Regions from separate parts of the Halomonas tibetensis genome, predicted to be linked through region 1. Evidence: predicted binding sites of a transcription regulator. Region 1 holds the regulator's gene; each other region holds the start of a gene.

Region 1 (2,269 bases):
TATCGCCGGCGTCTACCTGATGCGCGCCGCCGGCTGCGTGGTCAACGACTACGCCGACCGCCACTTCGACGGTCACGTCAAACGCACCCGCCACCGCCCCCTGGCCACCGGCCGCATCAGCGAAGGGGAAGCCCAGGCGCTGTTCCTGATCCTGGTGATGGCCGCCTTCGTGCTCGTCTGGTTCACCAACCTCTTCACCGTGATGCTCTCACTGGTGGGCGTAGCGCTGGCCTTTATTTACCCCTTCATGAAGCGCTACACCCACCTGCCACAGCTGTTCCTCGGCGCCGCCTTCTCCTGGGCCATCCCCATGGCCTTCGGCGCGGTGCTGGGCCATATCCCCGCCGAGGCATGGCTGCTGTTCCTGGCCAACATGGCATGGACCGTGGCCTACGACACCCAGTACGCCATGGTCGACCGCGACGACGACCTCAGGATCGGCATCAAGTCCACGGCGGTGCTGTTCGGTCGTGCCGATCGGCTCATGATCGGACTGCTCCAAGGCCTGACGCTGCTGCTGCTGACCTGGGTGGGGCTGCGCCTGGGATTGGGCGGCTTTTTCTGGCTGGGCCTGGCGGCCATGGCGGCCACCTTCGTGCACCAGCAGTTCCTGATCCGCCACCGCGAGCGCGACCCTTGCTTCCAGGCCTTCCTGAATAACCACTGGTCGGGGCTTCTGGTATTCGCCGGCCTCGCTCTCAGCCTCTGGCCGGCCTCCGGGGCATGAAGCGCAGGCGGCATTGTCATGCGAGTGTCATACTAGCGTGGTGAGATCGTCATCGATCCGTCACTGCTCCGAGGCCTCCGGATGACCGCCAAGACCGTTTTGATCGTCGATGATGAAGCGCCGATCCGCGAGATGATCGCGGTGGCGCTTGAGATGGCAGACTACCGCGTGCTCGAGGCGGACAACGCCCAGGCCGCACACGCCATGATCGTCGACCACCAGCCCGACCTGGTGCTGCTCGACTGGATGATGCCTGGTACCAGCGGCATCGAACTGGCCCGGCGCCTCAAACGCGAACCGACTACCGCCGAGCTGCCGATCATCATGCTCACTGCCAAGGGAGAGGAGGACAACAAGATCCAGGGACTCGAGGCTGGTGCCGACGACTACATCACCAAGCCCTTCTCGCCCCGTGAACTGGTCGCCCGCCTCAAGGCGGTGCTGCGACGCGCCACGCCCCAGGGAATCGAAGAGGCCGTGGAGGTGGACGGCCTGCTCCTTGACCCGGTCAGTCATCGGGTTATCGCCAGCGGCAAGGCCGTGGAAATGGGCCCCACCGAGTATCGCCTGCTGCAGTTCTTCATGACTCACCAGGAACGTGCCTATACCCGCAGCCAACTGCTGGATCAGGTGTGGGGTGGCAATGTCTACGTAGAGGAGCGCACCGTGGACGTGCATATCCGTCGCCTGCGCAAGGCGCTTGGCGAGCGTCACCAGCATCTGGTACAGACGGTGCGCGGCACCGGCTACCGGTTCTCTGCCAAGGGTTGACGTGGGCCTCTGGAAGCGAGAAGTGTGGCGTCTCCTCCTGCTGGCCGCTGGCGGCCTATTGGTGGGCTGGATTGTGTCCTACGCCGGGTTAGGACTGGCCATCGGGCTTGCCGCCTGTCTGGTCTTTCATCTCCAACGGCTCTACCGTCTTCACCGCTGGCTGACGCTTACGCCCCAGGCCGAGCCCCCTGCCGCCACGGGGGTGTGGGGCGAGCTCTTCGACCGCCTGTATCGCTACCAGAAAGGGCAACGTCATACCCAGGAGCGGCTGCTGGGCATCATCAAACGCATCCAGGAGTCCTCCGAGGCGATGCGCGACAGCGTGGTGATGCTCGACCGCCATGGTGATATGGAATGGTGGAACAGCGCCGCCGAACGCATGCTGGGACTGCGAACCTCCCATGACCGCGGTCACCACATCACCAACCTGCTGCGCGACCCTCGCTTCATCGACTACTTCCACACGCGCGACTACCGGGAGCCGCTGACCCTACGCTCGCCCATCGATGAGCAGATGGTGCTGCAGTTCCAGATTACTCTCTACGGCGATGATGAGCGGCTGCTGATGGCCCGCGACATCACCCGCCTGCACCGCCTGGAGGAGATGAGACGCGACTTCGTGGCCAATGTCTCCCACGAGCTGCGTACCCCGCTCACCGTACTGGCCGGCTACCTGGAGACCTATGACACCTACGCCGACCAGCTGCCGCCGCGCTTCGCCCGGGGTCTGCATCAGATGCAGGAACAGACCCATCGAATGCAAAACCTGGT
Region 2 (2,269 bases), on a different contig from region 1:
CCGGAGCGGCTCGAAGCCGCCATCCTCGACTGGGCCGGCACCGTGGTGGACTTTGGTTCATTCGCGCCTACACAGATCTTCGTTGAGGCCTTTGACGAAGTGAAGGTGGCGATCAGTCTGGCAGAGGCTCGCGGCCCCATGGGCGTGGGGAAGTGGGATCACATTCGCGCGCTCTGCGATGACCCGGCGATCGCCGCCCGTTTCGAACAGGCTGCCGGTCATATCCCTACCGATGACGACGTTACAGCGCTGTATGAGCGCTTCATGCCACTTCAGATCGCCAAGATCGGCGAGCACTCGGCGCTGATCCCCGGAGCCCTGGAGGCCATCGCCGCCCTGCGCCAGCAGGGCATGAAGATCGGCTCTTGCTCGGGCTATCCCGCAGTGGTGATGGAGCAAGTAGTAACACGGGCCCAAGAGCAAGGGTTCGAAGCCGACCATGTGGTAGCCAGCGATGAGGTGCCCAACGGGCGACCCCATCCGGCTCAGGCGCTGGCCAACGTGATTGCCCTAGGCATTACGGATGTCGCCGCCTGCGTCAAGGTGGACGACACCGTCCCCGGCATTCTCGAGGGGCGTCGGGCCGGCATGTGGACGGTAGGGCTGACCTGTTCCGGTAACGCTCTTGGGTTCAGTTACGCCGAGTTTCGTGACATGCCTGCCGCTTTGTTGGCGGAAAAGCGCTCGAGTATCGAGAGTCAGTTTGCGCCCGCCCAGCCACACTTTCTGATCGACACCATTGCCGATCTTCCATCGGTAATTGATGAGATCAATGCCCGGTTGTCACGAGGGGAGCGGCCTTAAGGGCTGAATTTGTGATAGCTGGGCATGACACTTGGGTGACAGTTTGGCGTTGAGCTATGCCGTATGTTTTCTAAGGCGTTGTTTTGTATGAGCCCTGTTCTTGAGATAGGCAAAAGGTGGGCTCAGTAAGGCGTTTTTTTTCACAACAATGAAATCATCTAGACAAGTTGCCTTCATCTCTGGCGCGTATTCTATGTGACATGCAACCACCGCATGACGCCACATGACGTGGCAGGAGGGTAGGGCAATGCTACGTGTGGATAATGTCAGCAAAAGTTACGGAAAATCTCGAGTCATTCATGATCTTAGCTTCGAGATACCAGAAGGGCAGATGGTTGGTGTTATTGGCCGATCTGGGGCAGGGAAGTCAACGCTCCTTCGCATGGTGAATCGGCTTACAGATGTTTCTGAAGGGCGTATCAACTTTGGTGGTGAGCCAGTAAGCCAGCTGAAAGGGAAAGCCCTACGACAGTGGCGGGGACAAACTGCCATGATCTTTCAGCAGTTCAATCTGATTCCTCGTCTGGATGTCATCACTAACGTGTTGATGGGGCGAATAGCCCACCATGGCAGCTTACCCTCCATGTTCAAGCTGTTCAGTCGCGAGGAAAAGGCGCAGGCCATCCAGGCACTTGAGCAGCTGGACCTGGCGGACAAGGCGCTGCAACGTGCGGGCAATCTGTCGGGCGGTCAGCAGCAGCGCGTAGCGATTGCCCGAGCCATGATGCAGTCCCCTCGTATTATGCTGGCCGATGAGCCAATTGCCTCTTTGGATCCCCGTAGTGCAGCAATGGTGATGGACGCACTGAAAGAGATTAATCAGTCCAGGGGTATCACGGTGATGTGTAACCTTCACTCGCTGGAAACAGCTCGCCAGTACTGTGACCGTGTCATCGGCATGCTCCATGGTGAGATGGTTTTTGATGGTTCTCCCTCTCAGCTAGATCACGATACGGTCCAGCGTATATACGGCGTTGGTGATGACGAAAAGGCAGTCAATGAAACAGTAACGTCTGGAGAAATATGGTCGAAACAACCACCAGCTGCCTCTGCTTTTGCTTGACAAACTAAACCAAACTTCCATCCAGTATACGGTGATAAAGATCATGGCTCGTACCACACTCAAGTGCGTTGTTGCTTCGGCTCTCCTGTGCCCTCTCGCAGTGACAGCTGCTCACGCCGACTGGCGTGATGATTATCCTGTTGTCACTATCGGTGCTACAACGGTGGAAAACCAAGCTGCCACTATCGATCGGTTCCAGCCCCTGGCCGACTATTTTGAAGAACAGCTTGGCGTCAAGATGCAAATCCAGCAGGCCAACGACTATGCAGCCGTAGTTCAGGCACTTACGGCGGGACATATCCACTTGGCACGACTGGGAGGATCTTCCTATGCTGCGGGTTGGATCGATAGCGAAGGTGAAATCGAACCACTTGTTGTCCCTGCAGAGTTGGATGGTGAGCT
Region 3 (2,269 bases), on a different contig from region 1:
GGAAAGATATGGAGAGGGTAAGCAGGGTCCGTGACAGCTATGTGACAGCTCCAGAAATAAGAAAGGGGCGCCTGAGCGCCCCCGGGTAACGCCTTTACTATTTGCTGATCAGTCGATACCCAGCTCGCCGCGCACGCGGCTGGCCACGGTCTCGGGCAGCGGGATATAGCCGTCGCGGGCGGTCACTTCCTGGCCCTGCTTGGAGAGCACCATGCGCAGGAACTCGACCTGCTGCGGAGCCAGATCCTCGTTGGGGTGCTTGTTCACGTAGACGAACAGGAAGCGGGCCAGCGGGTAGTTCTCGTTATCCACCTCGAAGGCCTCCTCGCCCTCGTCACGGGCCACCGGTACGGCGCGGACCTGAGAGGTGATATAGCCAATGCCGGAGTAGCCGATGCCGTTGATCGACTCGCTGACGCCCTGTACCACCGAGGCGGAACCCGGCTGCTCGTTGATGGAGTCCTTGAAGTCGCCGCCGCAAAGGGCATTCTCGGCGAAGAAGCCATAGGTGCCGGAGACGGCGTTACGGCTGTAGAGGGTCATGTCACGGTTTGCCCAGCTGCCTTCCAGGCCCAGCTGGCCCCAGCGGGTAATGTCTTCCGGGTAACCGCAGCGGCGGGTGCCGGAGAAGATAGCATCGACCTGAGGCACGGTGATGCTTTCCAGGGGGTTGTCCTGGTTGACGTAGATGGCCAGGGCGTCGATGGCCACCGGCACCATGGTCGGCGGGTAGCCGTGACGGTCCTCGAAGGACTGCACTTCAGAGGTACGCATCTCGCGGCTCATCGGGCCAAACTGGGCGGTACCTTCGGTCAGGGCGGTGGGGGCGGTGCTCGAACCCGCGCCCTGGATCTGAATATTGATGTTCGGATATAAGCCCGCGAACTCCTCGGCCCAGAGAGTCATCAGGTTGTTTAGGGTGTCGGAACCGATGCTGGTCATATTGCCGGAAATGCCGCTCACAGACTCGTAGTCGGGCAGGTTAGGGTCGACGCGTTCCGCCATGACGGCGGTGCTGACGAATGAGGCACCGATAACGGCGGCAGCGATAAGCTTGAGTTTCATCTTGGTCTCCAGGTGTCGTGCGCCGCTTGTCGCAGCGTTGAGGACACGATCCGCTATCCGCGAATCGATGGGAACGAATATAGGGAGACCGCGTGACACTTCGGTGACATGACGCGAGAGGTTGATGAATTTTGTGTGACAGCGCTCCCGGAGCTCACCGTCAGAGCAGCCGCGCCTCAGGCATCGCCGGCGCGGCCCGCCAGCAGACGCAGACCCAGGTTGCCGATCAGCGCGGCGCCGAGCATGGTGGCCACCATGGGCCATGCGCTGTCCACCTCGAAGGCGCCGACCAGCACCCCAGCGAGCGCCCCGCAGGAAAACTGGATGCTGCCCTGCAGTGCCGCCGCAGTGGCGCTCATGTGGTGGAAATAATCGAGCAGCGCCGAGATGGCGTTGGGCGCCACCAGGCCGATGGTGCCGGCAAACACCATGATCAGCGGCACCATGGTCCACAGCGACTCCAGGCCGCTGGCCACCACCAGCACCAGGCCAACGGCCGCTCCCAGCTGGATAGCCAGCCCCAGGCGCAGATTCTGCTGGGGGCTGCGCCGTCTCAGCAGGCGGATGTTGAGACGGTTGGAAGCCGCCATGGCCAACACGTTGACCCCAAATACCAGGGGATAGAGGCCCGGCGAAAGGCCATAGTGCTCCAGGTAGAGAAAGGGCGAGGCGGTGATGAAGGCGAACAGCCCCGCAAACGACATGGAAGCGGCGCACACATAGCCCATGGCCTGGCGGTGGCGCAACACGCTGGCGTAGTTGGCCAGCACCTGGCGCGGCGAGGCCGTAGGCGACCCCGGGGCTCGGGTCTCCGGCAGGCGGGTGCCGAGCAGCCACATCAGAAAGGCGGCATACACCGCCAGGAAGATGAAGATCAGCCACCACTCGCCCAGATAGAGAAGGCCGCTGCCCACCACCGGCGCCACCAGCGGGGCCAGCAGCATGATGATCGCCATGGTCGACATGACTTTTGCCGCCTCGCGTCCGCTGAAGCAGTCGCGAACGATCGCCGCCGAATTGACCACCGTGGCGCCCCCACCCAGGGCCTGAACGAAACGCCAGGCCAATAGCTCGGGCAGCGAGCTAACGGTGGTGATGGCAAGGCTTGCCAGCAAGAAGGCCACCAGGCCGCCCAGCAGCACCGGCTTGCGGCCGATGCGATCCGAGAGCGGGCCGAACAGCAGCTGGCCCAGGGCGAAACCGG

Evidence for each region. The regulator PhoB, encoded in region 1, activates phosphate uptake and scavenging genes when phosphate is short. The targets are predictions, from matches to a motif close to TGTCATANNNNTGTCANA.
Region 2: the regulator PhoB is predicted to act here: its motif matches at 828-845, upstream of phnC (phosphonate ABC transporter ATP-binding protein).
Region 3: the regulator PhoB is predicted to act here: its motif matches at 1,157-1,174, upstream of ACFODV_RS05380 (PstS family phosphate ABC transporter substrate-binding protein).

The regions. Positions count from the first base shown of each region.
Region 1 covers NZ_JBHRSQ010000009.1:178,893-181,161, reverse strand. The annotation lists gene ubiA (4-hydroxybenzoate octaprenyltransferase) at 1-727, shown strand, start outside; gene phoB (phosphate regulon transcriptional regulator PhoB) at 809-1,498, shown strand; gene phoR (phosphate regulon sensor histidine kinase PhoR) at 1,500-2,269, shown strand, end outside.
Region 2 covers NZ_JBHRSQ010000007.1:94,871-97,139, forward strand. The annotation lists gene phnX (phosphonoacetaldehyde hydrolase) at 1-804, shown strand, start outside; gene phnC (phosphonate ABC transporter ATP-binding protein) at 1,052-1,867, shown strand; gene phnD (phosphonate ABC transporter substrate-binding protein) at 1,911-2,269, shown strand, end outside.
Region 3 covers NZ_JBHRSQ010000008.1:70,659-72,927, reverse strand. The annotation lists gene ACFODV_RS05380 (PstS family phosphate ABC transporter substrate-binding protein) at 109-1,065, opposite strand; gene ACFODV_RS05375 (Bcr/CflA family multidrug efflux MFS transporter) at 1,242-2,269, opposite strand, start outside.